DNA from 4 places in the Pseudomonas sp. AC136 genome. Region 1 is predicted to be linked to each of the others. Evidence: predicted binding sites of a transcription regulator. Region 1 holds the regulator's gene; each other region holds the start of a gene.
What was found. Region 1 encodes FliA, which starts transcription of late flagellar genes. Its sites were predicted from a motif close to CTAAAGTTTNNNNNNNNNNNGCCGNTAA; they were not measured.
Positions count from the first base shown of each region.

Region 1 (7,873 bases):
GGTGACGCCGTTGCCGGTCTGCTGATTCTGTTTATCAACCTGATCGGTGGCATGGCCATCGGTATCGTCCAGCACGACCTGAGTTTTGGCGACGCCGGCCGCATCTACACCTTGCTGACTATCGGTGACGGTTTGGTGGCGCAGATTCCATCGCTGCTGCTGTCCACCGCTGCCGCGATCATGGTGACCCGTGTTTCCAGCTCGGAAGACATGGGCCAGCAAGTTACCCGGCAAATGTTCGCCTCACCGAAAGCCTTGGGCGTGGCGGCCGGGCTGATCATCGCCATGGGCCTGGTGCCCGGCATGCCGCATTTCTCGTTCCTCAGCTTCGGCCTGGTTGCCGCTGCCGGCGCTTACTGGATCGCCAACAAGCAACGCAAAGCCAAAGTCGCCGAAGTGGCGGAAGTGCAGCGCCAACAGGAACTGCTGCCAGCCCAGCGCGCCCAGGAAGTGAAAGAACTCGGTTGGGACGACGTAACGCCGGTGGACATGGTGGGCCTGGAAGTGGGTTATCGCCTGATTCCGCTGGTGGACCGTAACCAGGGTGGGCAGTTGCTGGCGCGGATCAAAGGCGTGCGCAAAAAGCTCTCACAAGAGATGGGCTTCCTCATGCCCTCGGTGCACATCCGCGACAACCTCGATTTGCAGCCCAACGCCTACCGTTTGACGCTCATGGGCGTAAGCCTGGCCGAAGCCGAGATCTACCCGGATCGCGAATTGGCGATCAACCCTGGCCAGGTGTTCGGCACGCTCAACGGCGTGGCCGCCAAAGATCCGGCGTTCGGTCTGGAAGCGGTGTGGATCGACCAGTTCCAGCGCGATCAGGCGCAGTCGTTGGGCTACACCGTGGTGGACGCCAGCACCGTGGTCGCCACGCACCTGAATCAGGTGCTGCACAAACATGCCCATGAATTGCTCGGCCACGAGGAAGTGCAGCAACTGCTGCAGTTGCTGGCCAAAGGCTCGCCGAAACTGGCGGAAGAACTGGTGCCGGGCGTGGTGTCGCTGTCGACCCTGCTCAAGGTCCTGCAATCGTTGCTGCAAGAGCAGGTACCGGTGCGGGATATCCGTTCCATTGCCGAAGCCATCAGCAACGTGAAGAGTCAAGATCCCGCCGCCATGGTGGCCGCAGTTCGCGTCGCGCTGTCGCGCTCAATCGTCCAAGGCATTGTGGGACTAGAGCCGGAGCTGCCTGTGATCACCTTGGAACCCAGGTTGGAACAGATATTGCTCAATAGCCTACAGAAGGCCGGTCAAGGCTCCGAGGATGGCATTCTTTTGGAGCCGAGCATGGCCGAGAAGCTGCAGCGTTCCCTGGTGGACGCCGCGCAACGCCAGGAAATGCTCGGTAAGCCAGCGATTCTGCTGGTAGCCGGTCCGGTTCGGGCGATGCTCTCGCGGTTCGCACGGTTGGCAGTACCGACCATGCACGTGTTGGCGTACCAGGAAATCCCAGACAACAAGCAGGTCACCATCGTTGCCACGGTGGGTCAGAACTGAACTGAGGCTTAGGTCATGCAAGTTAAACGCTTTTTCGCCGCCGATATGCGTCAAGTCATGAAGTTGGTTCGCGATGAGCTGGGCGCCGATGCGTCCATCATCGGCACGCGCCGTGTCGCCGGAGGCGTGGAACTGACCGCGGCCCTGGACTACCAGGCGCCGGTGATGCCTGCCCGCCAGCCGAACCCTGAGCTTGAGAACGAGCTGCGTCGCACGCAGTCGATGCTGGTGTCGGCGCAAGCCGATCTGGCGACCCGTGTGGCCGGCGAAAAAATGAAAGACGGCCAGTTGTTCGCCAATGAATCGATCGTTGCGCCAGAATTGCCGGCCTCGTTCGTGCGCCCAGAGCGGCCAAAACCGGCTGCCGCGCCTGCGCCAGAACCTGCGAAGGCGGTGGCAACCGACCAGCGCAGCCTTGATGCCATGCGTTTCGAATTGAACGGCCTGCGCGAGCTGATTGAAGTGCAACTGGGCTCGATGGCCTGGGGTCAGATGCAAAGTCGCCGTCCGCAACAGGCTGCGCTGTGGCGTCGTCTGCAACGCATGGGCTTGCCGGCAGAATTGTCGCGCGTGTTGTTGGAACGGGTGTCTGCCGTGTCCGAGCAGCGTCAGGCCTGGCGCATGATTCTTGCGCACCTGGCACACGCGATCAAAACGCCGAAAGTCGAGCCGCTGGAAGAGGGCGGGGTGATCGCGCTGGTTGGCCCGGCTGGTATGGGTAAAACCACTACACTGGCAAAAATGGCGGCGCGTTATGTTTTGAAATACGGCGCGCAACACGTGGCGCTGGTGAGCATGGACAGCTACCGCATCGGTGCTCAGGAACAGCTGAAAACCTTGGGCCGCATTCTTAATGTGTCAGTGACCCAGGTGGACCCCGGTACCTCGTTGACCCAAGCGCTGGAGCCGTTGGCGCGCAAGCGTGTGGTGCTGATCGATACCGCTGGCTTGCCGGGCAATGATCCGGCGCTGCACATGCAGTTGGAAACCTTGGCGGGTCGTGGGGTCAAATCGAAAAATTATCTGGTGCTGGCCGCTACCAGCCAGAGCCAAGTGCTCAAGGCGGCCTACCATAGCTATAAGCGTTGCGGTCTGACTGGCTGTATTCTTACCAAGGCCGATGAAGCGACCAGTTTGGGCGAGGTTTTAAGTCTGGCTATAAGCCAGCATCTACCGGTAGCCTATCTGGCAGACGGTCCGCGCATTCCAGATGACTTGCACGTTCCACGCAGTCATCAGTTGGTGAGCCGCGCCGTGAGTTTGCAGGCGCCTCAGGAGCCCAGCGAAGACGCCATGGCCGACATGTTCGCCGGGCTGTACCAGAACCCGGCGCGTCGCGCAGGCTGATTCGCTGTAGAGCAAGGCAGTAACGAAATTTAGTCGTTCAGGTGGGCCCGGTGCCGGGCCTGAACGTAATCAGCCAAGTGGCCTCAGTCGAGCTAGACAAGGTGTGTAGATAACATGGGTATGCATCCCGTACAGGTGATCGCGGTGACTGGCGGCAAGGGTGGCGTCGGCAAGACCAATGTATCGGTCAATCTTTCCCTGGCCCTGGCTGACCTCGGTCGGCGTGTGATGCTGATGGACGCCGACCTGGGCCTGGCTAACGTCGACGTGCTGTTGGGCCTGTCGGCCAAGCGCACCCTGGCCGACGTCATCAGTGGCGAATGCGAACTGCGCGACGTGCTGCTGCAAGGGCCGGGCGGCATCCGCATCGTGCCGGCAGCCTCTGGCACGCAAAGCATGGTGCAGCTCACGCCCATGCAACACGCTGGCCTGATTCAGGCGTTCAGCGACATCAGTGACAACCTCGACGTATTGGTGATCGACACCGCCGCCGGTATCGGCGATGCGGTGGTGAGCTTTGTGCGCGCGGCCCAGGAAGTGATTGTGGTGGTGTGCGATGAGCCCACTTCCATCACCGACGCCTACGCCCTGATCAAACTGCTGAACCGCGACCACGGCATGAGCCGTTTCCGCGTACTCGCCAATATGGCGCACAGCCCACAGGAAGGTCGCAACCTCTTTGCTAAGCTGACCAAAGTGACTGATCGTTTCCTCGACGTCGCCTTGCAATACGTCGGCGCTGTGCCTTACGACGAGTCGGTACGCAAGGCGGTACAGAAGCAACGCGCAGTTTATGAGGCCTTCCCTCGCTCCAAGTGCGCGCTGGCATTCAAGGCCATCGCGCAGAAGGTCGACACCTGGCCGTTACCAGCCAATCCGCGTGGGCACTTGGAGTTCTTCGTGGAGCGTCTGGTCCAGCAACCGCTTGCTGATACGGCCGTATGACATCAGGCAATGGGCTCCGTATGTATAGCAAGGCACAGGCGCAGGACTCCCAGCACCAGTTGATCGAGCGTTACGCGCCTCTGGTCAAACGCATCGCCTACCACTTGCTGGCACGTTTGCCGGCAAGCGTGCAGGTGGAAGATCTGATCCAGGCCGGCATGATCGGTCTGCTTGAAGCGTCAAAGAAATACGACTCCAGCAAAGGCGCCAGTTTTGAAACTTTCGCCGGCATTCGCATACGTGGATCTATGCTGGATGAGGTACGCAAGGGCGATTGGGCACCGCGTTCGGTGCACCGCAACAGTCGCATGGTCAGTGACGCAATCCGAAAAATTGAAGCCCGAACGGGTAGAGACGCTAAAGATCAAGAAGTTGCGGCCGAACTCCAATTGAGTCTCGAGGATTACTACGGCATTCTTGGCGACACTTTGGGCAGCCGCTTGTTCAGTTTCGACGACCTTCTTCAGGACGGCGAGCACACAGGTCTGCGTGAAGACGCTGGCATTACCCACTTCGAGCCTTCGCGCGATCTGGAAGATGAACGCTTCCAATCGGCATTGGCGGCGGCCATCTCTGGACTGCCTGAACGTGAACAGTTGGTGTTGTCGCTGTATTACGACGAAGAACTGAATCTCAAGGAAATTGGCGAAGTGCTGGGGGTCAGCGAATCGCGGGTCAGCCAGTTGCATAGCCAGTGTGCCGCTCGTTTGCGTGCACGCTTGAGCGAGTGGCGCGCTAGCTGAGCGGCACTGCCAGTTTCTCGATTCAACGCGCATCCAGGTGCTGGGTGCGTTTAGGACTGTACGGAGGTCGACTTGGACAAAAACATGAAAATCCTCATCGTTGACGACTTCTCAACGATGCGACGGATCATCAAGAACCTCTTGCGTGACTTGGGATTCACCAACACCGCTGAGGCTGATGACGGAACCACCGCTTTACCCATGCTGCAAAGCGGCAGCTTCGACTTTCTCGTCACTGACTGGAACATGCCGGGTATGACCGGTATCGACCTGTTGCGTGCGGTTCGCGCCGATGACCGTCTCAAGCACCTGCCGGTGCTGATGGTGACCGCCGAGGCCAAGCGCGATCAGATTATCGAAGCGGCGCAGGCCGGGGTGAATGGCTACGTAGTGAAGCCGTTCACAGCTCAAGTGCTGAAAGAGAAGATCGAAAAAATCTTCGAGCGTGTTAACGGCTGATCCCGGCCGTGGGGGCAATATGGCGCACGACGATCTACCCATGGGCGACCTTGAGTCGTCCCTAAAATCCAATGCCCGCGAGCTCGTTGATAGCCTTGAAAAAGGTAATTTTGGCGAAGCGGTGCAGCTCATTCATGAGCTCAACAAAGTGCGTGATCGTGGTCTTTACCACGAAGTGGGAAAACTGACGCGTGAGCTGCACAACGCCATCGTCAACTTCCAACTTGACCCACGCGTTCCACATGCCAAGGAAGTGTCGCAAATCACCGATGCCACCGAACGCCTGAACTATGTCGTGACGATGACCGAGAAAGCGGCCAATCGCACCATGGATCTGGTGGAGCAGAGTGCGCCGCTGGTTAACGATCTCAACGATGAAGCCACTGCGCTGGGCGCCGACTGGGGTCGCTTTATGCGCCGCGAGTTGGGTGCCGAAGCGTTCCGCGAATTGGCCAAACGCATCGAACTGTTTCTCGCCCGAAGCGAACGTGACAGCAGCAAATTGTCGGGGCACCTCAACGACATTTTGCTCGCCCAGGATTACCAGGACCTCACCGGTCAGGTGATCAAGCGCGTTACGCAACTGGTTACCGAAGTGGAAAGCAACCTGCTGAAACTGGTGCTTATGGCCAGCCAAGTGGACCGTTTCGCAGGTATCGAGCACGACCATGCCGTGCTGCGCGCCGAGCAAGAACAACAAAAAGAGCCTTCTCATGGTGAAGGTCCGCAGATTCATGCCGATAAGCGTGAAGACGTCGCTTCCAATCAGGACGACGTGGACGATCTGCTATCAAGCTTGGGATTCTAGGGAGCACACAGATGAGCTTCGGCGCCGATGAAGAAATCCTCCAGGACTTCCTGGTAGAGGCCGGCGAAATTCTTGAGCAGTTATCGGAACAATTGGTCGAGCTGGAAAGCCGCCCGGATGATTCCAATCTGCTCAATGCGATTTTCCGCGGATTCCACACCGTCAAAGGTGGCGCCGGCTTCCTCCAGCTCAATGAGCTGGTGGAGTGCTGCCACATTGCCGAAAACGTGTTCGACATCCTGCGCAAGGGTGAGCGGCGCGTTGACTCGGAATTGATGGACGTCGTTCTCGAAGCTCTTGATGCCGTCAACGGCATGTTTTCTGAAGTGCGCGAACGCACCACGCCGACACCGGCTACGCCAGAGCTGTTGGCGGCGCTGGCGCGTTTGGCCGAGCCGCAGAGCGCCGCAGAATTGGCCGGTGCGACTGCCGAACCAGAGGCTGAACCCGAACCCGACGTTGCCGAGGCGCCCGTTGCGGCAGAGGCCTCTGGCGATATCACCGACAGCGAATTCGAGCAGTTGCTCGATGCCCTGCACGACGAGCCCAAAGCGCCCGTGGCAGCTGCCAGCGGTGATGAAATTACCGACGACGAATTCGAATCGCTGCTCGACCAGTTGCACGGCAAGGGCCAGTTCGCTGTTGCCCCGGCCGCGCCCGCTGCGCCGGTTAGCGCACCGCCTGCCAGTGCAGCCCCGGCTGCTGCCGGTGGTGGCGATGAAATTACCGACGACGAATTTGAAGCGCTGCTGGACCAGTTGCATGGCAAAGGCAAATTTGTTGAGCCCGTCGCTGAACCGCAAGCACCCGCCGCGCCAGTAGCAGCGGCAACGCCGGCGGCGAGTGGCGCTGGCGACAACATTACCGACGACGAATTCGAAGCCTTGCTGGATCAACTGCACGGCCAAGGCAAATTCGTAGAACCCGCTGCCCAGGCGCCAGTGCCGGCCGCCGCCGCGCCGGCGAAAGCCGCTGCACCTGCGCCCAAGCCTGCCGCGAAAGCCGAGCCGGCCAAACCTGCCGCCCCGGCTAAACCTGCCGCTGCGCCGGCCCCTGCGCCCGCTGCTGCTGCCGCTGATAAAGCCGGCCCAGCTGCCGAAGCGGAAACCACCGTGCGCGTCGACACCGCGCGGTTGGACGAAATCATGAACATGGTCGGCGAGTTGGTGCTGGTGCGTAACCGTCTGGTGCGCCTGGGGCTTAACAGCGGCGACGAGAACATGTCCAAGGCCGTATCCAACCTCGACGTGGTCACGGCGGATCTGCAAACCGCGGTGATGAAAACCCGCATGCAGCCCATCAAGAAAGTGTTCGGGCGCTTCCCACGTCTGGTTCGCGATCTGGCCCGTAGCCTTAAGAAAGAAATCAACCTGGAGCTGGTCGGTGAAGAAACCGACCTCGACAAAAACCTGGTTGAGGCACTGGCCGACCCGTTGGTTCACTTGGTGCGCAACTCGGTCGACCACGGCATCGAGTCGCCGGAAAAACGCGAAGCCGCCGGCAAAAGCCGTGGCGGCAAAATCGTGCTGTCGGCGCAGCAAGAGGGCGACCACATCCTGCTGTCGATTTCGGACGACGGCAACGGCATGGACCCCGACGTCTTGCGCGCCAAAGCGGTGGAGAAGGGCGTGCTCGATAAAGACGCCGCCGACCGCCTCAGCGAAGCCGAATGCTACAACCTGATTTTCGCGCCGGGCTTCTCGACCAAAACCGAGATTTCCGACGTGTCGGGCCGTGGCGTGGGCATGGACGTGGTGAAAACCAAGATTTCCCAGCTCAACGGCATCATCAACATTTACTCGGCCAAAGGCCAAGGCACCAAAATCGTCATCAAGGTGCCGCTGACCTTGGCGATCATGCCGACCTTGATGGTCATGCTCGGCAACCAGGCGTTTGCGTTCCCGCTGGTTAACGTCAACGAAATCTTCCACCTCGACCTGTCGCGCACCAACGTGGTCGACGGTCAGGAAGTGGTGATTGTGCGGGACAAAGCTTTGCCGCTGTTCTACCTCAAGCGCTGGCTCATCAGCAGCGCCCAGCACGAAGAGCAGCATGAAGGCCATGTAGTGAT
Region 1 is NZ_OZ409865.1:5,039,039-5,046,911, forward strand. Features, by position in the region: gene flhA (flagellar biosynthesis protein FlhA) at 1-1,500, shown strand, start outside; gene flhF (flagellar biosynthesis protein FlhF) at 1,516-2,847, shown strand; gene fleN (flagellar synthesis regulator FleN) at 2,962-3,792, shown strand; gene fliA (RNA polymerase sigma factor FliA) at 3,789-4,535, shown strand; gene ACZZZU_RS22620 (chemotaxis response regulator CheY) at 4,620-4,994, shown strand; gene ACZZZU_RS22625 (protein phosphatase CheZ) at 5,014-5,802, shown strand; gene ACZZZU_RS22630 (chemotaxis protein CheA) at 5,814-7,873, shown strand, end outside.

Region 2 (7,873 bases), 310 kb from region 1:
TGCTCCAGCCCGTTCATGCGGTGGAAGCGCATGCCGGCGAAGGTCATGTCGAGCTTTTCGTCGTACACCAGATGGCGCAGCTCCACCGCCGTGGTCATCGCGCCGAAGGGCAGCTGCGCAACCAGGCGTTCGTACACCTGGCCAGACTGCAGGCCTTTGCTGGCGTCGCCGGAAAAGCGCAGCTTGCAGCCGGTGGCAGAGATGTCGAGCAGATGACCTTTGATGGGGCTTTTCAGGCGGTCGCCGCTCAGTTCGATCTTCACCGCTTGAGCTTGCTTGAGCGGGGCGCGGTAGGCGTTGCGACGTTGGTGATAGAGCACTTCGGTCGGCATCGGGCACCAATAGCAGTTGGAGCCTTCGAGCTGCCCGACTTGAATCTGTTGGGTGTATTCCCAAGCGATGCGCACGCCGTCGTGGAAACCTTCGATGCGAAAGCTTTCTCCGGCTTTCAGAAAACGTTCGCCATCGTTGGGCACCATTTCATCCAGCGCCACCACGCCGCGCTCGCGGTTGATTTGAATGATGAACGTCTGGAAACGCTGCGAGCGCTCGTGAAAGGTGATGATCAGCGGGTCGCGGTGTTCTTCCAATGGGCGCAGTGCCGCGAAAACTTCCAGCGGAGCTTTCAGGACTTTCGGTGGTTGCGGGCCATCACCCGCGGCGAAGGGGTTGGACACGGTCCAGAATTCTCCGAGCAAAATACGGTGGCACGACCCAGGTTGGGTTCTAGCATACTGGCATTCTGCCGGTACGTCCCTTGCCCCTTGTTATTAGTTCGTCAGGCCTGACTGAGCGGGCGCTGCTGGCCGATTCTAGCGGCACCACCGCGACTGTCATAGAGCCCTGGCGTGTCGGCGTTACCGCGCAGAATGCCGAGCATGCCGCCGACCGAGGCCTGGTTCACGCGAATCAAGCGGCCGTTGCGCGTGTTGGCGGCCTGGCAGCGTTCCAGCAGCGCACTGAGCTCGGCCCCACGTGCCAGCAATTCGGCGCCCACAGGCGACTGTTCGGCCACGGCGTTAAGGCCGCTTTGGTCGGCTTGGAGTGAGAGGGAGGTGAGGAGCTTGTTGCGTTCGGCGCCGTGTTGGCCGAGCACCGCGAGCAGGGGTTGCTTGTCGGCCAGAATGCTTTCCAGACGAGGCAGGTCGCGGTCGGTGAGGGCTTGGAATTCGGCGTCGATCAGTTCAAGTAACTGCGAGGCGGTGCCGATGTCTTCGTTGAACAGGTGCAGCAGGGTCGTATCGTGCATGGCGAACTCTCGGAGTTAGGCGTCCAACAACACCCCCAGAGTCGCCCGCTGACGGGTTAACGCTGGGATTCGAAATCGAGCAGTTTACTGGCTACGCGTTTGCTGTCGACTTGGTAGCTGCCGTCGGCCACAGCCTGTTTCAGGCGAGCCACACGTTCTTTGTCGACAATCGGTTGATCACTAAGTTTGTCGGTAACTTTTTGCAGCTGCTGAGCTTGTTGGCTGAGCTGAACCGACTCACCGGTTTTAGCGGTGCTTTGTTCGGCAGCGTTAGCTGGCGCGACGGGTTGCGTGGCGCTCGCGGTATCAGTGCTCCGGCCAGTTTGGGACGCGTTGGTACGCCCAGTGCTGGTGGACGCGGCGGCATTATTTAGCCGGTTGATATCGATAACCATGATGCAAAACCTCTACGGTGTTTGGACGCTTGCCTAGCTTGTCGGCGCTGGTTGAAGAAACTTTAGGATTTTTTTTCACCGACTTTTGGCTGCGTCCAGCTGGGCGCCAGTGTATGAAAACGGACAGCAAATTGCCCGGAAAAATCCAGCTACATGCCAACTTCCACTTGGCCTGGCCCCACCACTCGCGCTTTCACCACCCGTTTGGAACTGAGGTTACGCACACGAATTTGCTCGCCCAGCACGCCGTCCGATAGCGCTTCACCTTGCATGCGCACATTGATGCCGCCCTTTTTCGCGCTGATCACTACTTGGTCGCTTTTGCTCACTGCCTTGGCTTGCTCGATGGTCACCGGCGCCAGCACTTGATCGGTCATCACCCCGCGCGTCAGGGTGGTGCCCAGCACCTGGCCCATATCGGTCATGTAACCCTGCGTCAGCAGGCCCACATCCCGCTCCACCAGCGCCACATCTGCCTCGCTGAGTTGCACGCCGCGCTTTAATGGCCGAATCGCGATGACCACCTTGCGGTACAGCTTGACCTGGGCGGGCACGAAAACTGTCCAAGGCGTGGAGCCCTCGCAGCGGATCCGCACCGTCACCCGACCAACGGGCTGCGCCGGGCTTTCGAGTGACGCGCTCAAATCTTGGTCGCATAGAGGCAGCTGCAACCGCGGGTCGAGTCGATTAATTTGAATCTCTTGCCGCGCCTGGATTTCGCTACGCTCTAAATAGTCCTGAACCGTGACCTCAAGAAAGCCTTGGCTTGCGCCGATAAGTTGTTCAGGTAATGTCAGGTCAGCGGCTGCACTGTTAATGTGGCCAAGCGCCAGCAAAGCCAGCCATGATCCGGCTGCCCGCAGTGGCCGGAAAGAGAAGCGTCGAGAAAGTGGCGTTTTCAGTTTCATGCTCAGGTACAAAGCAAAGCCCGTGCCGGCTGCTAGGCTAAGCGGGGGCACGGTGGTCAACATATTAATGAGGGGCAGGGTATGGCCGGAGTGATGGACTCGGTTAACCAGCGTACGCAGTTGGTGGGGCAAAACCGACTGGAGCTGTTGTTATTCCGCCTGGACAGCAAACAGTTGTATGGCATCAACGTGTTCAAGGTGAAAGAGGTGCTGCAGTGCCCCAAGCTCACCATCATGCCCAAATCCAGCCCGGTGGTTCGCGGGGTGGCCAACATTCGCGGCGGCACCATTCCGATTCTTGACTTGTCCATGGCCACCGGCCGTGCGGGCCTGGCGGATCTGGACAGCAGCTTCGTGATCATCACCGAATACAACACCAAGGTTCAGGGCTTTCTGGTGCGCTCGGTTGAACGCATCGTCAACATGAACTGGGAAGAAATCCATCCGCCACCCAAGGGCACCGGGCGCGATCACTACCTCACGGCAGTGACCCACCTGGACCAGCAACTGGTGGAAATCATCGACGTGGAGAAAATCCTCGCCGAGGTGGCGCCTATTTCCGAAGCCATCACCGCTGGGGTGATCGACGTCGAGACGCAAGGCAAGGCGGTGACCAAACACGTACTGATCGTTGACGACTCGTCAGTGGCACGAAAGCAGGTCACCCGTTGTCTGCAGTCTGTGGGCGTTGAAGTGACAGCGCTTAACGATGGCCGTCAGGCCCTGGAGTTTCTGCGCAAGTTGGCAGACGAGGGCAAGCGTCCGGAAGACGAATTCATCATGCTGATTTCCGATATCGAAATGCCGGAAATGGATGGCTACACGCTGACCGCGGAGATTCGTGCGGACTCGCGCATGCAGAAGCTGCACATCCTCCTGCATACTTCCCTGTCGGGCGTATTCAACCAAGCTATGGTGAAGAAGGTGGGGGCCGACGATTTCCTCGCCAAATTCCGGCCAGACGATTTGGCCAACCGCGTGATTGAGCGCATTAACGTTTCAGATTGAAGCTGAGGGCCGCACGGCCCTTTAGCAAACCTACAGGTATGGTGAGGCAGCGCTAGTGTCTTCAGGTAACGTGGATTTTGAGCAGTTCCGGATCTTCCTGGAAAAGGCCTGTGGCATCGTGTTGGGGGCCAACAAGCAATACCTGGTCTCCAGCCGGCTCAACAAGCTGATGGAACAGAACAGCATCAAATCCCTCGGTGAACTGGTGCAACGCATGCAAAGCACGCCGCGCGGCGGGTTGCGCGAGCAGGTGGTTGATGCCATGACCACTAACGAAACCCTGTGGTTTCGTGACACCTATCCCTTCGAAGTATTAAAGAATCGCGTCTATCCCGAGTTGCTCAAAGCCAACCCCAGCGCGCGCTTGCGCATCTGGTCGGCGGCGTCTTCCTCGGGGCAGGAGCCGTATTCGTTGTCGATGGCCACCGACGAGTTCGAGCGCAGCAACCTGGGCCAGCTCAAAGGCGGCGTGCAGATTGTCGCCACCGATCTATCCAGCGCCATGCTGCAAGCCTGTAAATCGGGCGAGTACGACAGCCTGGCGATTGGTCGGGGTTTGTCTCAAGAACGTTTGCAGCGCTACTTCGACCCCAAAGGCAACGGCCGCTTTGCGATCAAGCCTGCCATTCGTACCCGTGTCGAATTCCGCGCGCTGAACCTGCTCGACAGCTACGCCAGCCTCGGCAAGTTCGACATCGTGTTCTGCCGCAACGTGTTGATCTACTTCTCCGCCGAAGTGAAGAAAGACATCCTGCTGCGCATCCACGCCACCTTGAAGCCGGGCGGCTATTTGTTCCTCGGCGCATCCGAAGCGCTTAACGGCCTGCCGGATCACTATCAGATGGTGCAGTGCAGTCCCGGCATCATCTACAAGGTTAAATAACGTCGTAGCGATGCCGAAACGGGGAGGCCACGTGCCTCCTTTTTTATTGCCGCGCGTTTGCCCCCAAGCGGCAAATTTCCATCCTCTTGCCGTCGTTGCCATTGCCGGGCAGCGGAAAAGCCTTGCCGGTTGCGCTGGAAAATTGGCTGCTATTCTAAGTAAGTCCTTGAAATTAAAGAACTAAATTAGTTGGCACAGCCTTTGCTAAATGTCTTGCACAGAAAACCCGTTGGCCCATTGGCAAAGGTTCGCAGACATGAGCATCAGCTTCGACTCAGCACTCGGCATTCACGAAAAGGCATTGGGCTTTCGCGCTCAACGCGCCGAAGTGTTGGCCAACAACCTGGCCAACGCAGACACCCCCAACTTTAAAGCCCGCGACCTGGACTTCGCCTCGGTGCTCGCCGCCCAGGCTGAAAAGAGCCAACGCTCGCCGGTTTCCCTGGCCACCACCAACACCGGCCACATTGCCGCTGAAGGCATGGCCATTGCCGACCCGGGCCTCAACTACCGCGTGCCGACGCAGCCCTCGATTGACCAGAACACGGTCGACGAGCAAATCGAGCAATCCAATTACGCAGAAAACGCTGTGCAGTTCCAAGCCAGCTTCACCCTGCTGAACGCCAAATTCAAAGGCCTTGTTGCTGCGATTCGCGGCGAATAACGGAGACCACTGCCATGTCCCTTTCCAGTGTGTTCAATATCGCCGGTACCGGCATGAGTGCTCAGACCACCCGCCTGAACACCATCTCCAGCAACATTGCCAACGCCGAGACCGTGTCCTCCAGCGTCGATAAAACCTACCGCGCTCGTCATCCGGTGTTTGCCACCGTGTTTACCGACCAGCAAGCGCAGCAGAACGGCGACCGTGGTTCGCTGTTCGCCGACCAGGACAACTCCGGTCGTGGCGTGCAGGTCATGGGTGTGGTGGAAGACCAGAGCAGCCTGACACCGCGCTACGAACCCAATCACCCGGCGGCGGATAAGGACGGCTACGTCTATTACCCCAACGTCAACGTGGTCGAAGAGATGGCCGACATGATCTCCGCCAGCCGCGCGTTCCAGACCAATACCGAAATGATGAATACCGCCAAACAAATGATGACCAAGGTGCTGACCCTGGGTCAGTAAGCCGGACTTAGGGGTAAGAAATGGCCGTCGATAGCGTAAGCAACCAGTCATCGATCCTTGATCAGTACGCCATCAAGGACACTGGTACCCAGGACAAGACCCTCGGCAAGGATCAGTTCCTGCAATTGCTGGTAGCCCAAATGAACAACCAGAACCCGCTGGACCCACAAACCAACAGTGAATTCGTGGCGCAGTTGGCCCAGTTCACTCAGGTGGAGAGTCTGGACAACCTCAACACCAGCGTGGAAAGCATCCTCTCCAGCACCCAGTCGTCGCAGGCGTTGCAAGCCTCGTCGCTGGTGGGCCGCAAAGTGATCCTGTCCACCGACACCGCCATGGTCGACACCAAGGAAACGTTCAAAGGCTCGATTGCCCTCACCAGCGGCACCGACAACCTGTTCGTCAACGTGCTCGACAGCAAGGGTTCGCAAGTGGCACGGGTCAACCTCGGGCAGCAGAAAACCGGCCAGGTCACGTTTATGTGGGATGGCAAAGATTCAAGCGGCAACCTGTTGCCGCCTGGCAAATACAGTTTCGAAGCGAAGGCGTCGGTCGGCGGCAAAGAGGTCGCCATGGGCACCAGCCTGCCGGCCAACGTCGACAGCGTGACCCTGGGGATCAACGGCGGCGAAATGCTGCTCAACCTCGCAGGGCTCGGCAGCATCGGCATTTCCAAAGTTCAAGTGATAGGTCAATAACTGCCGGCAACCCGGCGTTCAGGAGCATCCCATGTCGTTCAATATCGGACTTAGCGGTATCAAAGCCGCCTCCAGTGACCTGAATATCACTGGTAACAACATCGCCAACGCCGGCACCGTGGGCTTTAAACAGTCCCGTGCCGAGTTCCAGGACCTGTATTCCTCGTCGATGCTGGCCTCCAGCAGCAACGCCATCGGCAGCGGCGTGTTGCTGGGCAACGTGGCGCAGCTGTTCAACCAAGGCACCATCGACTACACCGAAAACGCCCTGGACATGGGCATCAACGGCAACGGCTTTTTCGTGACCAGCAACAATGGTTCGATCAGCTACACCCGTGCCGGTTATTTCGGTACCGATAAAGAAGGCTTTATCGTCGACAACAACGGCTACAACCTGCAGGGCTACTCGGTAGACGCCAACGGCCAGCTGCAGAACGGCATCGTCGGCAACCTGAGCATTCAAACCGCCAACCAGGCGCCGCGTGCGACCACCGCCATCACTCAGAGCTTCAACCTGAACTCCTCGAGCAAGGCGCCGACCACCACGCCGTTCGACCCCTCGGACCCCACCAGCTACACCTCGTCCACTTCGGTGAACATTTACGACGCCCAGGGCAACGCCCACGTCATGACCCAGTACTTCATCAACAACGCTGACCCAGGCGCGGCGCCACCGGTGGCCAACAACTGGACCATGAACGTACTGATCGACGGTCGCAATCCGCAGACCCCGGCCACCACCACGCCGGCGACGCCTGCCAGCACCGCGCCGCTGAGCGCCACGCTGACCTTCGACGGCGCGGGCCAACTGGCAACCGTGACGCCCACCACGGCAGGCCTGACTTTCGCCGACAACAAACTCAGCATTAACGGCTGGGTACCGGCCCAGTCTGACGGCGGCACGCCGCCGGTGTGGTCGGCCAACGGTGCGGCAGCTTCGCCAACCGTGACCCTGGATATCCGTGGTTCTTCGCAAGTGTCCAGCACCTTTGCGGTGAACAAGGTCACCCAGGACGGTTACACCACCGGCCAGCTGTCGGGGCTGGAAATTGACGACACCGGCCAGGTGTTCGCCCGTTACACCAACGGCCAGTCGAAGATTCAAGGCCAAGTGATTCTGGCCAACTTCGCCAACGTGCAAGGCCTGACCCCAGTCGGCAAAACCCAGTGGGTTCAGTCGGCGGATTCGGGCGAGCCGGTGGTCGGTACGCCGCGTGCCGGCACGTTGGGTTCGTTGACTGCCGGTGCGTTGGAGTCGTCCAACGTCGACATTTCCACCGAACTGGTCGACCTGATCGTGGCGCAGCGTAACTACCAGGCCAACGCCAAGACCATCGAGACCGAAAACGCCGTGACGCAAACCATCATCAACCTGCGTTAACACGGTTGCCGCTGGCGGCAAACCGTCGCCGCACACCTGCAAAGGGCTTCTCTGGAAGCCCTTTGTTATTTTAGAAATTCCTTTTTTATCAACGGTGTAAAGAATTTTTTAGAGATTGGCACGATGCCTGCTTTGTAGCTTGCATAGAGCCGCAGGCCGTCAACGTTTGGCTGGCCCAATCTCGGAGAAATCACCATGGATAAAATGCTGTACGTCGCCA
Region 2 is NZ_OZ409865.1:4,728,448-4,736,320, forward strand. Features, by position in the region: gene ACZZZU_RS21155 (flagellar brake protein) at 1-677, opposite strand, end outside; gene ACZZZU_RS21160 (flagellar protein FlgN) at 779-1,249, opposite strand; gene flgM (flagellar biosynthesis anti-sigma factor FlgM) at 1,306-1,644, opposite strand; gene flgA (flagellar basal body P-ring formation chaperone FlgA) at 1,794-2,552, opposite strand; gene ACZZZU_RS21175 (chemotaxis protein CheV) at 2,634-3,560, shown strand; gene cheR (protein-glutamate O-methyltransferase CheR) at 3,616-4,443, shown strand; gene flgB (flagellar basal body rod protein FlgB) at 4,700-5,107, shown strand; gene flgC (flagellar basal body rod protein FlgC) at 5,122-5,574, shown strand; gene ACZZZU_RS21195 (flagellar hook assembly protein FlgD) at 5,595-6,272, shown strand; gene flgE (flagellar hook protein FlgE) at 6,304-7,653, shown strand; gene ACZZZU_RS21205 (flagellar basal body rod protein FlgF) at 7,849-7,873, shown strand, end outside.
Region 2: a site for FliA is predicted at 1,683-1,710, ahead of flgM (flagellar biosynthesis anti-sigma factor FlgM). Genes of this name have one in related genera too.

Region 3 (7,873 bases), 2.1 Mb from region 1:
CCCATCCCGCAAGCCTTGGGAATGTGCAGCCCCAGCTTCGCCGCCGCAGCATGCACGGTCTCACCAGGCGCCACGCGGATGCTCTTGCCGGTGGTGGTGAATTCCACCTGATTGAGATCAGCCGCGTCCGGCGCCGGCGCTTCGGCGGCTTGTTCGGCATTAACAATGGCTTCGGCTTTGTCTTCGGCCGGCGTCGCGCCGAACGATTCTTCGTGATAGCGCTGCATATCGAAACCGTTGGCTTCGAGCAGGCGTTTCACGGCGTTCATGTAAGGCGTCGGGCCGCAGCAGAAGATTTCACGATCACGAAAGTCCGGGGCGATCAGTTCCAGCATCGGTTGGTTTAGGTAGCCGCGATAGCCGGCCCACGGCTCACCTTCGCCGTGCTTTTCACAAATGATGTGCAAACCGAAATTACGCACACGCGAGGCCATGTGGTCGAGCTCGCGGCGATAGATGACGTCGCGCGGCGAGCGGGCGCTGTGGACGAAGACCATGTCGACATTGGCGTTGGTGTCGAAGAACCAGCGCGCCATCGACATCACCGGGGTAATGCCCACGCCGCCGCTGAGGTAGAGCACTTTGTCGGTGGGGTAATCCATGGCGTTGAACAGGCCAACCGGGCCGTGCACCGGCAGCTCGTCGCCTTCTTTCAGGTTGTCGTGCAGCCAGTTCGACACCTTGCCGCCCGGCACGCGCTTGATGGTCAGCGAGAAGCTGTACGGCACCGATGGCGAGCTGGAGATGGTGTACGAACGCATGATCGGCTGGCCGTCGATTTCAAGTTCCAGGGTGACGAACTGCCCCGGCTTGAAGAAGAACATGATCGGCTGGTCGGCCATAAAGCAGAAGGTGCGCACGTCCCAGGTTTCCTGGATCACTTTGACGCAACGCACCAGATGGCGGCCGTTGGCCCAGGTCTGGGTGTTGACCGGATTGAGGAAAGTGTTGGACATGTTCGCTCCCGCTGACGCTTAGGGTTGCCTGGGTCTTGTGCCCGGGACTATGGCGCCGATTGTGGGCATGCGCCTAGTGGCTCACTTACCTATCTGCGACATCGGCATGCTCACCGCGACCAGCCCCCAACCATCGGGGCTGGCGCGTCGGAAACGGATTCGGCCGTGTCGTCCATGGATAAGGCCATCAACGCGCCCGACTCCACACTCCACCTCAATCTAGAGCGCGTCACACAAGCGCCTTGCGTGAACACCAACCGCCAATTTTCGCTGCGCGCACACCGCGATCAGCCATGAGGACAGAGCCATGGATACCACCACCCTGAGTTTGGGCGACCCGCTGGAGCCGGCACGCAAGGCCACCGCCGAAATGCTGCAAAACCGCGAGCGCACCTATTCGCTGCCGCAGCCGTTTTACAGCGACGAGCGCCTGTTCGATATCGACATGCAGGAGATTTTCCACAAGGAATGGTTGATCGCCGGCATGACCTGCGAGATCCCGGCCAAGGGCAATTACCTGACTTTCCAATTGGGCAAAAACCCGATCGTGGTGATTCGCGGCGCCGACGGCGTGGTCAATGCGTTCCACAACGTATGCCGCCACCGTGGCTCGCGCCTGTGTACCGGCGAGAAAGGCAAAGTCGCCAAGCTGGTGTGCCCGTACCACCAGTGGACCTACGAACTCGACGGCCGCCTGCTGTATGCGGGCACCGAAATGGGCGACGACTTCGACATGAAGAAATTCGGCCTCAAGCCGGTGCATGTGAAAGTCGCGGGCGGCTACATCTTCGTGTCGCTGGCCGAGAACCCGCCGGCCATTGATGAATTCCTTTCCACCCTGGCTCATTACATGGAGCCCTACGACATGGAGAACACCAAGGTGGCGGTGCAAACCACCTTGATGGAAAAAGCCAACTGGAAGCTGGTGATCGAAAACAACCGCGAGTGCTACCACTGCAACGGCTCGCACCCTGAGCTGCTGAAAACCTTGCTGGAATGGGACGACGTCACCGACCCGCGCGCCGACCAGGCCTTCAAAGACCACGTCGCCGCTTCCGCTGCCGCCTGGGACGCCGAAAAAATTCCATACGCCCACGCCAGCTTCGGCCTGCGTAACCGCATCGTGCGGATGCCGCTGCTCAAGGGCACCGTGTCGATGACCCTGGACGGCAAACAAGGCTGCAACAAATTGATGGGCCGCATCAAAAACCCCGACCTGGGCTCCATGCGCATCCTGCATTTGCCGCACTCGTGGAACCACTGCATGGGCGACCACATCATCGTGTTTACCGTGTGGCCGATCAGCGCCCAGGAAACCATGGTCACCACCAAATGGATCGTGCACAAAGACGCCGTTGAAGGCGTGGACTACGACCCGGTGCGCATGCGCCAAGTGTGGGACGCCACCAACGACCAGGACCGTCGCCTGGCCGAAGAAAACCAGCGCGGCATCAACTCCACCGCTTATCAGCCGGGGCCGTATTCGAAGACGTATGAATTTGGCGTGGTGAATTTTATCGACTGGTATAGCGAGCGGTTGCTGAGCAATTTGGGGGCTGCGCCGGCGCCGTATTTGTATGGGATCAAGACCCAGTAATACCCCTGGCGACGGTATCTCTCGGGTTCGAAATAGCGTGTTACCGGTAAACTCTGGATCCCCGCCTACGCGGGGATGACGGACGTCTCGACAAATACCACCGTCATTCCCGCGCAGTTTTTGCGTCTGCAGGAGCGAGCTTGCTCGCAAAGCGATCTCCAACCGAAGTGCGCAAACGATCAACAGCTTCGCGAGCAAGCTCGCTCCTACAAGGTCCCTGCGGTACGGCTCAAAAAAATCGCGGCTAAAGCCGCTCCCACAGGTTTTGCAATTTCTGTGGGAGCGGCTTTAGCCGCGATGCTTGTCGCCTTAACGCCGATTCACACCCTGAACTTCGCCACCATCCCATTCAACCCCACCGCCAACCGCGACAGCTCATGACTGGCCGCCGCCGTTTGATTCGCCCCCGCTGAGGACTGCAACGACAAATCGCGAATGTTGGTCAGGTTGCGGTCAACTTCCCGCGCCACCTGCGCTTGTTCTTCCGAGGCGCTGGCGATTACCAGGTTGCGTTCGTTGATGGCCGAAATGGCCACGGCGATTTCGTCCAACGCGCTACCGGCTCCGCGCGCTACATCGAGCGTGCTGCGCGCGCGCTGGTTGCTGTTCTGCATGGCATTAACGGCCTGATCGGCGCCGTTGCGAATGCCGCCAACCATTTGTTCGATTTCCTGGGTGGACTGTTGCGTGCGGTGCGCCAAGGCGCGCACTTCATCGGCCACCACGGCAAAGCCACGCCCGGCTTCACCGGCGCGCGCGGCTTCAATGGCGGCGTTCAGGGCCAGCAGGTTGGTCTGCTCGGCAATAGAGCGGATCACGTCGAGCACCTGGCTGATGTCGCGCACCTTGCCTGCCAATTGCAGTACCTGGTCGGCGGAGGTGGTGACATCGTCGGCCAGGCTGGAAATCGAGTTCACCGTTTCCAGCACCTGCTCGCGACCACGCTGGGTGGTGCGGTCGGATTCGCGCGAGGCTTCGGAGGTAATAACGGCGTTGCGCGCGACTTCTTCCACGGCCGTGGTCATCTCGTTGACGGCAGTGGCGGCTTGTTCAATTTCGTCGTTTTGCTGATGCAGGCCGCGCGTGGAATTCTCAGTCACAGCGCTCAGTTCTTCGGAAGCAGAAGCCAGCTGGCTGGATGAGTCGGCGATGCCCTGAATGGTGTTGCGCAGGTTTTGCTGCATGGTGCGCAAGGCGCCGAGCAGGCGGGCGGGTTCGTCCGAACCTTCCACCTCGATGCGCTCGGTGAGGTCGCCACCCGCCACGGTTTCCGCCACACCCAAGGCGCGGGTCAACGGCTGAACGATGCTGCGCGTCAGAAGCATCGCCAGCACGACGGTGGCCAGAGCGGCAAAGACCAGGGTGATAATGACCCACGTGCGTGCGCTGGAAAATGTGGCGCTGGCTTCGTCCGCGGCTTTGTTGGCGCCTTGGGTGTTGTATTCGCCAAGGGCGCGCAGGGCTTTGGCCATGGCGTCGCCTTGCACGCTCATTTCGCCGCTGACGATGCGCACCGCGTCGTCAATATTGTTCTGCCGCGACAATTCCACCACCCGGCCTTGCTCACGCAAATAACCGCTCTGCGCCGTTCTGAACGTTTCATACAAACCCTGCTCATCGCCGCCATCGAGCAAGGCTTCATAGCGCGCCTGCGCGGCGAGCATGTCGGTTTTCATCTGCTCGGCACGGGCTTCGTTGTCTTTGATTGCCTGAGGATCGCGCACCAGCAGCATCCGCAAGGTCAGGGTTCGCAAGCGCAAGGCGCTTTCGCTCATGGTGTTCAGCGCCAGCACGCTCGGCAGCCAGGACTGGTCCACTTCCGCAGACTGCTCACGCATGCTGCTCATTTGCAGCAAGGCAAAGCCGCCAAGAAAGAACATCACCAGAGCGATGAGGCCAAAGGAGAGTGAAGCGCGGGGGGTTATGTTCATCGAGCGAAGCGTCATAAAAAGCATCCTTCAGGTACCAGAAACAAAAGCGATAAGCCCTGTTTACCAACTAGCCGAGTATCGGCAGCGCATCTAATAGCCTTAAGCGGAGCGGCCCAAAAAAAAAAGCCCAAGTCATTGAAGAACTTGGGCTTTTTCTGATCCTGCCAACCGTAACCATTTGTAAAAATCGAACTCAGCGGATAACGCCTTCCTCCAGCAGCAGCTTGAATATGGCTTCGGCGCCTTCCTCTGGACTGACATCCTTGATGACCTGGCCGCTCCCGCCTGCGGCCTTGGCCGTGGCCGCTTTCATACGCTCGGCGCCGGTTTTGGCTTTGATCACTTTCAGCCGTTTGGGCCGCGGCCGTGCCGGTTGAAAGGTGGCGCTGGCGAGCAAGTCATCATCGAGCACTTCAACCTCATCGGCGCTCAAGGTGCCGCGACGGGCTGGGCCGAAGGCGCTTTGCCGGGCGACCGGGGCGGCGTTGTCGACGCTGGCAAGAAACGGCAGGCGCACTTGCAGGCGCCGGCGTTGACCGCGAGGCAGCGCTTGCAGCACCTGCGCTACACCGTTTTCAACCTTCTCCACTTCGGCCAGGCCGACCACCAGTGGCCAGCCCAATTGCTCGGCCAGCAGGTACGGCAACATGCCCGAACCTTCGCCGGTTTCGGCCTGGCTGCCGGTGAGTACCAGTTGCGCCTCGCTGTCTTTAAGGAAGTCGAGCAGCACGGGCAGCGCGTCGGCGCCGTCCGGCTGTTGCAGCACGCTGAGTTCGTTCAGGCCCATGCCCAAGTAGGCGCGCAAGGCTTCCTGCTGGGCGTCGCCGGCGTGCAGCACACGCAGCTGCTCGCCGGCCAGGCGCAAGCCAAGCTCGACGGCACGGGAATCCTGCTCGGCGCGGCGGGCGCGGCCGGAGGTGGGGTGGGCGCCGATGGACACCAGGCACAACACTGAGAGTGGCTTAGGCTGCATCGCGATTGCCTCCGGCGCGGTGCGCGGCCATGCGTTCGATTAGGGCGGCAAGAATGGCCGCCGAGTCGCCGATGACGGACAGGTCGGCGCGTTTGATCATGTCGCAGCCGGCGTCCAGGTTGACCGCCACCACTTTGTCGCAGGCGCCGATGCCTTGCAGGTGTTGGATGGCGCCGGAAATACCGACGGCCAGGTACACCCGCGCCGTCACCCAGGTGCCGGTCGCGCCGACCTGGCGGTTACGCGCCATATGGCCGTCGTCGACCGCCACGCGCGAGGCGCCTTCGGTGGCGCCGAGGGCGACGGCGGTGCGGTGGAACAGGTCCCAGTCTTTAACGCCGTTGCCGCCAGACAAAATAAATTCCGCCTCGGCCATCGGCGTTGCCGCGGGGTCCACTGCCACGGCGCCGAGGTCTTCGATACGCGGCAGGCAACGGGCGACGTCGTGCTCAAGCGTAATGACCTGCGCTTCGTGACGGGTTTCGCTGACCGGCTCGGCGCATTCGCTGGCGGCCAGAATCAGCCGGGCGAGCGGACGTTGCAGGTCTTGCTGGCCGGCACCGGCGCGGCCGATGCACTGCGCGTCAGTTACTTGCCACACGCGCGTAGCCGGACGTTCGCCCAGCTGCGCCGCCAAGCGACGCCCCAGCTCGCCGCCGCCGGTACGGCTGTCGGGCAGCAGCCAATGGCGCGGCTGGAATTGCCGTTCAATGGCGGTCAAGGCTTGCACCTGTTGCTCGGGCGCGTAGCCGCTGTAAAGCGCGCCGTCGAGGTGCAGCAGGCGATCGACGCCAGCGGTGTCGAAACTGTTTTCTTTGTGCTCGCCAAATACCACGGCCAACACGGCGCCTGCGCTGCCGGCGAGCTTGTGGGCCAGGCCTAGAAGGTCGCGGTCGTGGGCGGTCAGGCGGCCGCCGACCATGTCGGGCACCACGACGATGTAAAAGCTCGGCGCCGGCACCGTGTGCAACGGCAGTTGCACCACGGCGCTCTGGCTGGAGCGCTTGGTGGTGCCGCCCTGCTGCACGCCGCTGCGGTCGATGCGCTTGATACCGTTGGGGCCGATAAAGCCGACCGCATGCGGGTTCTTGCGGATGACGCCGTTGGGGCCCATCCAACTGGTTTCGCTGCGCTGCAAGGTGGCGTGCAACGGGTGCAGGCGGTTGCGCGCGATGCGCTCGGCGTGGGGGTTGCGGCGGATGAGGTCAGACATGGACGGTTCTCCGGCGGGCGGGAAAGAGCCTAAGGCCCCTCACCCCCAGCCCCTCTCCCGCAAGCGGGCGAGGGGAGTTAATTCGCGCGCGATTCGTCCCCTCGCCCGCTTGCGGGAGAGGGTTAGGGAGAGGGGGTGACAGCAAACGAAGGTCCATCATTCCACTCCCTCCGCCACGCGCTTAACCGCCACCACCGGCGCCTCCAGCAGCACCTCTGCCACCAGCTCGGCGATGTCTTTGATCTGCGGCCGAGGCTCGACCACGCCTTCCAGCATCGCGGTGCATTGCGGGCAACCCACGGCTACCAACTCGGCGCCGGTTTCTTTGATGTCGACCATGCGCATGTCCGGAATTCGCTGCTTGCCCGGAATGTCGGTGATCGGCGCGCCGCCACCGCCGCCACAACAGCGTGAGCGAAAACCCGAGCGTTGCATTTCTTTCACTTCAATACCGAGGGCGCGCAGCACGTCGCGCGGCGCTTCATATTCGCCGTTGTAGCGGCCGAGGTAGCACGGGTCGTGATAGGTCACCGAACCGCCTTTGTGCTGGCCAAGGTTGAGTTTTTTCGCGGCGATCAGCTCGGCGATAAACGTGCTGTGGTGCAGCACTTGGTAGTGACCGCCCAGAGCGCCGTATTCGTTTTTCAACACGTGGAAGCTGTGCGGGTCGCAGCTGACGATGCGTTTGAAGCTGTACTTTTCCAGCGTGGCAATGTTGCGTTTGGCTAGGCTCTGGAAGGTCGCTTCATCACCCAGACGCCGGGCCACGTCACCGCTGTCGCGTTCTTCCAGGCCGAGCACGGCGAAGTCGACATTGGCGGCTTTCAGCACTTTCACGAACGCGCGCAGGGTGCGTTGGTTGCGCATGTCGAAGGCGCCGTCGCCGACCCAGAACAGCACGTCGGTGGTGTGTTTTTCGCTGAGCAGGTTGAGGTTCAAATCCGCCGCCCAGTTCAGCCGGCCGCCGGGGTTGAAGCCGCCGGGGTTGTCGGTGGCGATCAGGTTGTCGAGCACTTCGGCGCCCTTGTTCGGCGTGGCGCCTTTTTCCAAGGTGAGGTGGCGGCGCATGTCGACGATGGCATCGACGTGCTCGATCATCATCGGGCACTCCTCCACGCAGGCGCGGCAGGTGGTGCACGACCACAGCGTTTCGGCATCGACCAGGCCGTTGACGATGGGTTGATGGGGGCCGCCTGCATGTTC
Region 3 is NZ_OZ409865.1:2,938,867-2,946,739, forward strand. Features, by position in the region: gene gbcB (glycine-betaine demethylase subunit GbcB) at 1-956, opposite strand, end outside; gene gbcA (glycine-betaine demethylase subunit GbcA) at 1,264-2,553, shown strand; gene ACZZZU_RS13170 (methyl-accepting chemotaxis protein) at 2,874-4,499, opposite strand; gene etfB (electron transfer flavoprotein subunit beta) at 4,678-5,457, opposite strand; gene etfA (electron transfer flavoprotein subunit alpha) at 5,447-6,670, opposite strand; gene dgcB (dimethylglycine demethylation protein DgcB) at 6,827-7,873, opposite strand, start outside.
Region 3: a site for FliA is predicted at 4,560-4,587, ahead of ACZZZU_RS13170 (methyl-accepting chemotaxis protein). Genes of this name have one in related genera too.

Region 4 (7,873 bases), 280 kb from region 1:
CCGGGACGCCGAAGCCGCTGCATTTTTCGCCGAATTGAATCACCAGCGTCAGGCCCAGCATGGGGCGCAGGCGTTGTTTGCCGAGGAACACAATGCCGTGGATGTAACCGTTGCCGTCATGTCGTACAACAACAGTGCATTTATCGGTCAGACCATCGACTCGATCCTCGCCCAGCAGGGCGTGACGTTCGAGGTACTGGTATTCGATGACTGCTCCAAAGACAACAGCGTCGAGATCTTGCAGCGCTACGCCGAAGACCCGCGCTTTTATTACGAGGTCAACGCCAAGAACCTCGGCATGACCGGCAACTACAACAAATGCGTCACCGCTGGCAGCGGCCGTTATGTGGTGGTGCTGGGCTCGGACGACGTCTTGTATCCCGGCCACCTGGCCTCCTTGGTGGCCGCTCTGGACCGCACGCCGCACGCTGGCCTCGGTTACACACAGTGCAACTGGATCGACGAGCGCGGCACCATCACCCACTACGCACAACATCCCGGTCATCGCTCGCAGTCCTATTCGGGTGGGCGCGATGAAGTGGTGGACCTGCTCAGCTACGACAACTACATCACGCCCTCGGCAGTCATGCTGCGCCGCAGCGTATTGGCGCAAATCACCCAGGCCGACGGCACCATTCACCGCAGCGACATGCTCGCCGGCGATTGGGAGTTGTGGATTCGCCTGGCGCGGCTGGCACCGGATTTTGTGTTTCTGCGTCAGCCCAGCGTGGGTTACCGCGTGCATGGCGGGCAGATTTCCAACAGCTTCTACGGCAGCGACAAGCCGCTGGCCGAACACACCGAAATTCTCGAACTGAACCTGGCCGACCCCGCCGTGCGCCCGCGCATGATCGCGGCGGCCGGGCCGATTCTGGCGCTGTATCGCCAGCGTATGCAGAGCGCGCCAGCCGAGGTGCAAGCGCGCTTCAAGGCGCGCAGTCAGGCGATTGAAACGGCGTTGGCCGGCCCTGGCGCGGTCAAGGCGGGGGAACAGGGGCCGACCTTCTCCATCATTCTCACCACCTATAACCGCGCCGATCTGCTGGTCGATGCGCTGGCCAGTCTTAGCGCGCAAACCTTCAAAGACTTCGAAGTCATTCTGATCAACGATGCCGGCGCGCCGGTTGAGCATGTGCTGCAGGGCTACGACTTCCCCATCACCTATCTGGCATTGGGGCGTAACGGCGGGCTGTCGAACGCGCGTAACTGCGGCATTCGCCAGGCTCGAGGCGCCTACTTGTGCTACCTCGACGACGACGACATGTGGCTGCCAGAGCATTTGCAGCGCCACGCCGAGGCTCACGCGCAAGGCCCACGCTTGGTGTACACCGACACGCTGTACGTGCTGGAAACGCTGGAAGGCGGCAAGCGCCAGGAGATCTCGCGGCAATCTTCGTCGCAGCACGGCCCGTTCTCGCGCGACAACTTGCTGGTGCAGAACTTCATTCCGGTGAACGCCTGGTCGCACCCGCGCCAGTGGCTGGATGAAGTGGGCGGTTTCGACGTTGAGCTGCCAGCGCTGGAAGACTGGGACATGCTGCTGAAACTGTCGGCGCGTTATCCGGTTGAACATGTGCAAGCGCAAACCGTGCAAGTGCATATCCGCCAGGAAAGCCCCGAGCAGCGCATGAGCGTGCGCGAGCGCAAGAATTTCCCCGAGCTGTTCCGGCGCTTGTACGGCCGTCATGGCCAGGGCGTCGAGGCGCCGGTTGAGCAAGCGCGCGGCGAGTTTCTGCAAAGTCTGGTCGATGAAATGAGCAACAAGGCCGTGGGCCAGCCTACGTTCGGTTACTTGCACACGCTGACGCCGCAGGTGCTCGCCGCCTTCGAGCGTCGCTTGCAAGATGCGTATGTGCCAAGCATCGAGGTGCTGGTGCTGGCATTGCCGGGCACCGAACCGGCGGCACTGCAAGCGACGGTCGACAGCCTGACCGCGCAACAGCACGGCGCGCCGCACCGCGTGGTGACTGGCGACTGGCAGCAGATGAACGATGCCGCCGTCAGTAGCACGGCCGATTGGCTGTATCTGCTGCCGGCCGGCGATACGCTGGAACCCCACGCGCTGGCATTGTTGTTGGACCGTGCCGTGGCCGCGCCGACTGGCTGCTATTACAGCGACGAGGACACCAGTGGCGAGCAGGGCGCGCACTCACCGATTTTCAAACCCGACTTCAACCTCGATTTGCTGCGCAGCTACCCGTACACCGGGCGCTCGCTGTTTATTGCCCGCGAGGCACTGGAGCAATTGGGCGGGCTGCGGTTCCAGTTCGACGGCCTGGCCTTGCAGGACTTTCAGCTGCGTTGCGCCGAGTCTTTCGGCTTGGACAGCGTCGGCCATATCGCTGAGGTGCTGTGCCACAGCGCGGTGCCGTTCGCGCGCTGGCTGGCCAGCGACGAGGTGCGCCTGCATTCGGCAGCGGTGGTCAGCGAACACCTCGACCGTCTCGGCGTGCCGCACACGATGCAAGAAGGCGTATTGCCGGGCTTCAACCGCATTCGCTACGACTACCCGGAGCAGCCGCTGGTTTCCATTTTGGTGCCCACCAAAGACCAGTTGGCGTTGCTGCAACGCTGCGTCGAAACCTTGTTGGAGAAAACCGCTTACTCGAATTACGAGCTGCTGATTATCGACAACGCCAGCGAAACCGAAGAAGCCAAAGCCTGGCTGGCCGGCATCGAGCAGTTGAACAGCGAGCAGATTCGGGTGGTGCGTTATCCAGGGCCGTTCAACTTCTCGGCTATTAATAACGCGGCCGCCGCTGTCGCGCGCGGCGAGTATCTGGTGCTGCTGAACAACGACACGGCGATTCTGCGTGAAGACTGGCTGGACGAATTGCTCAACCACGCGCGGCGCCCGGAAGTGGGCATCGTCGGCGCCAAGCTGTTGTTCCCCAGCGGCCATATTCAGCACGCCGGTGTGGTGCTGGGGCTTAGCGGGCCGGCGGACCATCCGTTCCTTGGCGACGCCGGCGACAGCGCCGGTTACATGCAGCGCCTGTTGGTGGCGCAGAACTATTCGGCGGTAACGGCCGCTTGCCTGATCATCCGCAAAGAGGTGTACGACGCGGTTGGCGGGCTGGATGAGGTGGTGTTCAAGGTTTCCTACAACGACGTCGACCTGTGCCTGAAGGTGCGCGAAGCCGGCTACCTGAGCGTGTGGACGCCTTACTCGGTGCTGTTGCACGAGGGCAGCGTCAGCCAGAAGTCGGGCGTTGAAACCCTGGCGCAGGAACAAAAGCTCAAGCGCTTCCGCAGCGAACAGGCGGCGATGTACCAGAAGTGGCTGCCGCTGCTGGCTCGCGACCCGGCCTACAACCCGAACCTGACCCTGGCCAATAAAGGCTTCGAGCTGGATCCGATTCGTGGCGCCACCTGGCAACCCTTTGTGCGGGCGCCGCTGCCGCGCATTTTGGTGCACCCGGCCGATCGTGGCGGTTGCGGGCATTACCGGGTGCGTCAGCCGTTCACCGCCATGCAGCGCGAGGGCGTGGCGGACGGGGTCATCAGCGAAACCCTGCTGCATCCGGTGGAGTTGGAGCGGTTCCAGAGCGATGTGATCATCTTCCAGCGCCAGGTCACCGATGCGCAGCTGGAGTCGATGGCCGAGATCAAGCAGCTGTCTAACGCCTTCCGTGTGTACGAGCTGGACGACTACCTGCCCAACCTGCCGCTGAAAAGCGTGCACCGCGCCGACATGCCCAAAGACGTACTGCGCTCGTTGCGCAAGGCGCTGACGCTGGTCGACCGCTTCGTGGTGTCGACCCAACCGCTGGCGGAAGCACTTACCGGCATGCATGACGATATTCGCGTGGTGCTGAACCGGCTGCCGACCAACTGGTGGAACGGTTTGAACAGCGAGCGCCGCGTTGGGCGCAAGCCGCGAGTCGGCTGGGCCGGCGGCGTAGGGCACACGGGCGATCTGGAACTGATTGCCGATGTGGTGCGGGATCTGGCGGATGAAGTGGAATGGGTGTTCTTTGGCCTGTGCCCGGACAAGTTGCGGCCCTACGTGACCGAGTACTACCCAGGCGTGACCATCGACAAGTACCCGACGATTCTTGCCTCGTTGAACCTTGACCTGGCGCTGGCGCCGTTGGAGCAGAACCAGTTCAACGACTGCAAGAGTAATCTGCGACTCCTTGAGTACGGCTTCCTCGGTTTCCCGGTGATCTGCACGGATGCCGTGTGCTATCGCGGCGACTTGCCCGTGACGCGGGTGAAAAACCGCTACAAAGACTGGATGGACGCCATTCGCATGCACCTGGCTGACCTGGATGCAACGGCGAAAATGGGCGATGACTTGCAGACCATTATTCGTCGCGACTGGATGCTCGAAGGCGAGAATGTGCGCAATTGGGCGAAAGCCTGGATGCCCGACTAGACTCATCGCGGTACTTGGAAGGGGCTTCACAGCGGTGATAGCCCCTTTTTTATTCGCGTCAGAAAACAGTAAGCCCGATCGCCAGGATGGCTAAGTGCCGGTTTTGTTTGAAAATTGGCGTCACTTAAACGGCTGGGTGGGTAAGCGAGGCGCTGGAGATGGCTTGGCCACGTGCAAAAATTTTCATCGAGCCCTTTAGTTCTGCGGCCTGTGCCGATACAGAAAGTGTGGAAGCGGTTTGCACCGGTTCAGCAAGCAGCCAGCAAAATTTTTGAAAATTTTGCTAAAGCTCCAAGAACTAGCGCCGATAAACACTTCGAATGCGAATTCTAGGGGCGCCTGAGCTGCAGGCCCTGAACGTCGCAAGCTCAGGCAAATACTAGGTACTCGGGAGACGCCCAAATGGCACTTACAGTTAACACGAACATTGCATCGCTCAACACTCAGCGCAACTTGAACGCTTCGTCCAACTCGCTGAATACCTCGCTGCAACGTCTGTCCACCGGTAACCGCATCAACAGCGCCAAAGACGACGCTGCCGGTCTGCAGATCTCTAACCGTCTGACCAACCAGATCAGCGGCCTGAACGTAGCGACCCGTAACGCCAACGATGGTATCTCTCTGTCGCAAACCGCTGAAGGCGCGCTGCAACAGTCGACCAACATTCTGCAGCGTATCCGCGACCTGTCCATCCAGGCAGCCAACGGCTCGAACAGCGACACCGACCGTGCCGCTCTGCAAAAAGAAGTATCGGCCCAACAAGCTGAATTGAGCCGTATTGCTGACACCACCACGTTCGGTGGTCGCAAACTGCTCGACGGTTCGTTCGGTACCACTAGCTTCCAAGTGGGTTCCAACGCTTACGAAACCATCGACGTTTCGCTGAAAAATGCTTCTGCTACCTCGCTGGGTTCGTACCAGATCGGTGGCGGCGCAAGCACTGACAGCGCCGGCGCTTCGGCTGCTGGTGGCACTGTGTCTGCAAGCATCGCAGCAAGCGGCGCTGGCTTCTCGGCTAACACCATCACCGTTGTTGGTGGCGGTCAAACCAAAGACGTAGCCGTAACCTCCGGCGACAGCGCTAAATCGATTGCTGGCAAGTTCGACGGCGCCATCTCGGGCCTCAGCGCTTCGGCTCGTAACGTTGTACAGGCTGACGTGAACATCACTTCCGGCGCTGCCAGCTTCTCGCTGAGCGTGGGTAGCCAATCGGTTGCCATCGTAGGTGTGACTGACTCCAAAGGTCTGGCTGATCAGATCAACTCGAACGCCGGTAAGCTGAACGTAACTGCGAACTACGATTCGAAAACTGACAAAGTGACCATTACTTCGGCCACTGGTGAAAACATTGTCTTCGGTGCTGACTCTGCTTCGTCGACCGGTACCATCAACCTGGCTGCACAAGGTTCTGACGGTACTTTCAGCGCCGAAACCGATGTGCGTGCCGCTGGCGGTAAAGCGATCGGGTACGTCGAGTTGAACTCGCCGAACTCCTACGCCCTCACCGGTACTTCGACTGAAGTGTTTGGCGACCAGGCTGCCGACCTGAACACCGTTTCGGATGTGGATATCTCCACCGCTGACGGCGCTCAACGTGCAATCGCTGTAATCGACAACGCACTGCAAAACATCGATGCTCAGCGTGCGGACCTCGGTGCTGTACAGAACCGCTTCGACAACACCATCAGCAACCTGCAGAACATCTCTGAGAACGCTGACGCTGCTCGTAGCCGGATCAAAGACACCGACTTCGCTGCTGAAACTGCAAAGCTGTCGAAAAACCAAGTACTGCAACAAGCTGGTACCGCGATTCTGGCTCAAGCTAACCAACTGCCACAGTCGGTTCTCAGTCTGCTGCAATAACGCAGAAAGAGACGCCAAAATCGGTGGGAGGAAGGGGATGACCCTTCCTCCCATTTGGCCATTGTGAGGTGTCTAAAATGGATGTTTCCAATATCACGTCGGTTGCCGCTCTGCCCAGACAAGCTCGTGACGGGCAAGTGCCGGTAGGGTCTGCTCAGCAGGCTGCAAAACAGACGGCGTCCGCTGCAAGTGCGGATACAAGCTCCGACGCTCAGGCCGACAGTGGAAGTATTGATGCAGCAGTTGCTGACATTCAGTCCTTCGTGCAAACGGTTAAGCGTGGTTTGAATTTCAATGTCGATGACTCAAGCGGCGAAGTTGTTGTCAAAGTTATCGATACGGACTCAGGCAAGTTGGTGCGGCAGATTCCTTCCGAGGAATTGCTCAAGCTGGCTGAACGCCTAGAGGACATTCGCAGCCTCATGTTCGAGGCTAAAGCGTGAGTTGGTACGGTTCTTGAGTACAACTCGCCATACCCGTTCCCATAGGGAATTCGGGACGTTTTTTTGACGGAGGTGCGAGATGGCTGGTGTAACTGGCATTGGTTCGGGCGTAAATATTGACGATATCGTGAAGGCGTCTGTGGCGGCGGAGAAAGCGCCCAAGCAGAATCAGATCGATAAGCTCGAATCCAAAACAACGACCAAGTTGACCTCGCTCGGTTCGTTGAAGAGCGCAGTGAGCGAGTTCCAAACCGCCCTGTCGCTGCTCAACAGCCCGACCAGCTTCCTGTCCAAATCGGCGACTTCCACGAACACCACCGCGCTTAGCGCCACTGGCAGCGCCAGTGCCATCGCGGGTAGCTATAAAATCGAAGTGTCGAAACTGGCCAGCAGCAGCAAAATTGCTTCTGCGGCGATCAGTGGCGGCAGCACTGCCAAATTCAACACCGGTTCGCTGGAAATCAAAGTCGGCAGCAACACAGCGCTGACCGTCAATGTCGACAGCACCAACAACACCCTTGCCGGTGTGCGTGACGCCATCAATGCCCAAGGCAAAACCGCCGGGGTGAGCGCCACCATCGTCACCGACAGCCAGGGTTCGCGCCTGGTTCTGAGCAGCACCAAGATGGGTGATGGCAACGACATCACCATGACCGGCACCAGCACCGGTACAGGTAATGCCTCGCTCGAAGACCTGACCTTCCCCGGCGCTACGCTGGATCCTACGACGTTCGCCACGCCCGCCGAGTACGACGCCGCCGTAGCCAAGGGCGGTAAAACCCTGGCCGCTGCGTCGAGCGCCAAGCTGACGATCGACGGGCTGGAAGTGGTGAGCGATTCGAACACCGTCGACAAAGCCATCGATGGCGTGACCATCAAGCTGACCGGCGTTACCAAAGCCGACGAGCCACTGACGCTCAACGTCGCCGATAACACGTCGGCGGTGAAAGCCAACGTGCAGAACTTCGTCACCGCGTACAACAAAATGATGAGCACCGTGAATTCGCTGACTAAAGTGACCACGGTTGCTAACAGCAACCCGGTTGTAGCCGGGCTGGCTGGCGACTCCACGGCGCGCTCGCTGGTCAGTTCGATCCGCAGTGAGTTGGTATCGAACCAGGATAACGGCGGCGCCATTTCGGCCTTGGCTAATCTGGGTATCACCACCAAGACGGACGGTACGCTG
Region 4 is NZ_OZ409865.1:4,755,990-4,763,862, forward strand. Features, by position in the region: gene ACZZZU_RS21295 (glycosyltransferase) at 1-4,381, shown strand, start outside; gene ACZZZU_RS21300 (flagellin) at 4,784-6,244, shown strand; gene ACZZZU_RS21305 (flagellar protein FlaG) at 6,322-6,687, shown strand; gene fliD (flagellar filament capping protein FliD) at 6,767-7,873, shown strand, end outside.
Region 4: a site for FliA is predicted at 4,665-4,692, ahead of ACZZZU_RS21300 (flagellin). Genes of this name have one in related genera too.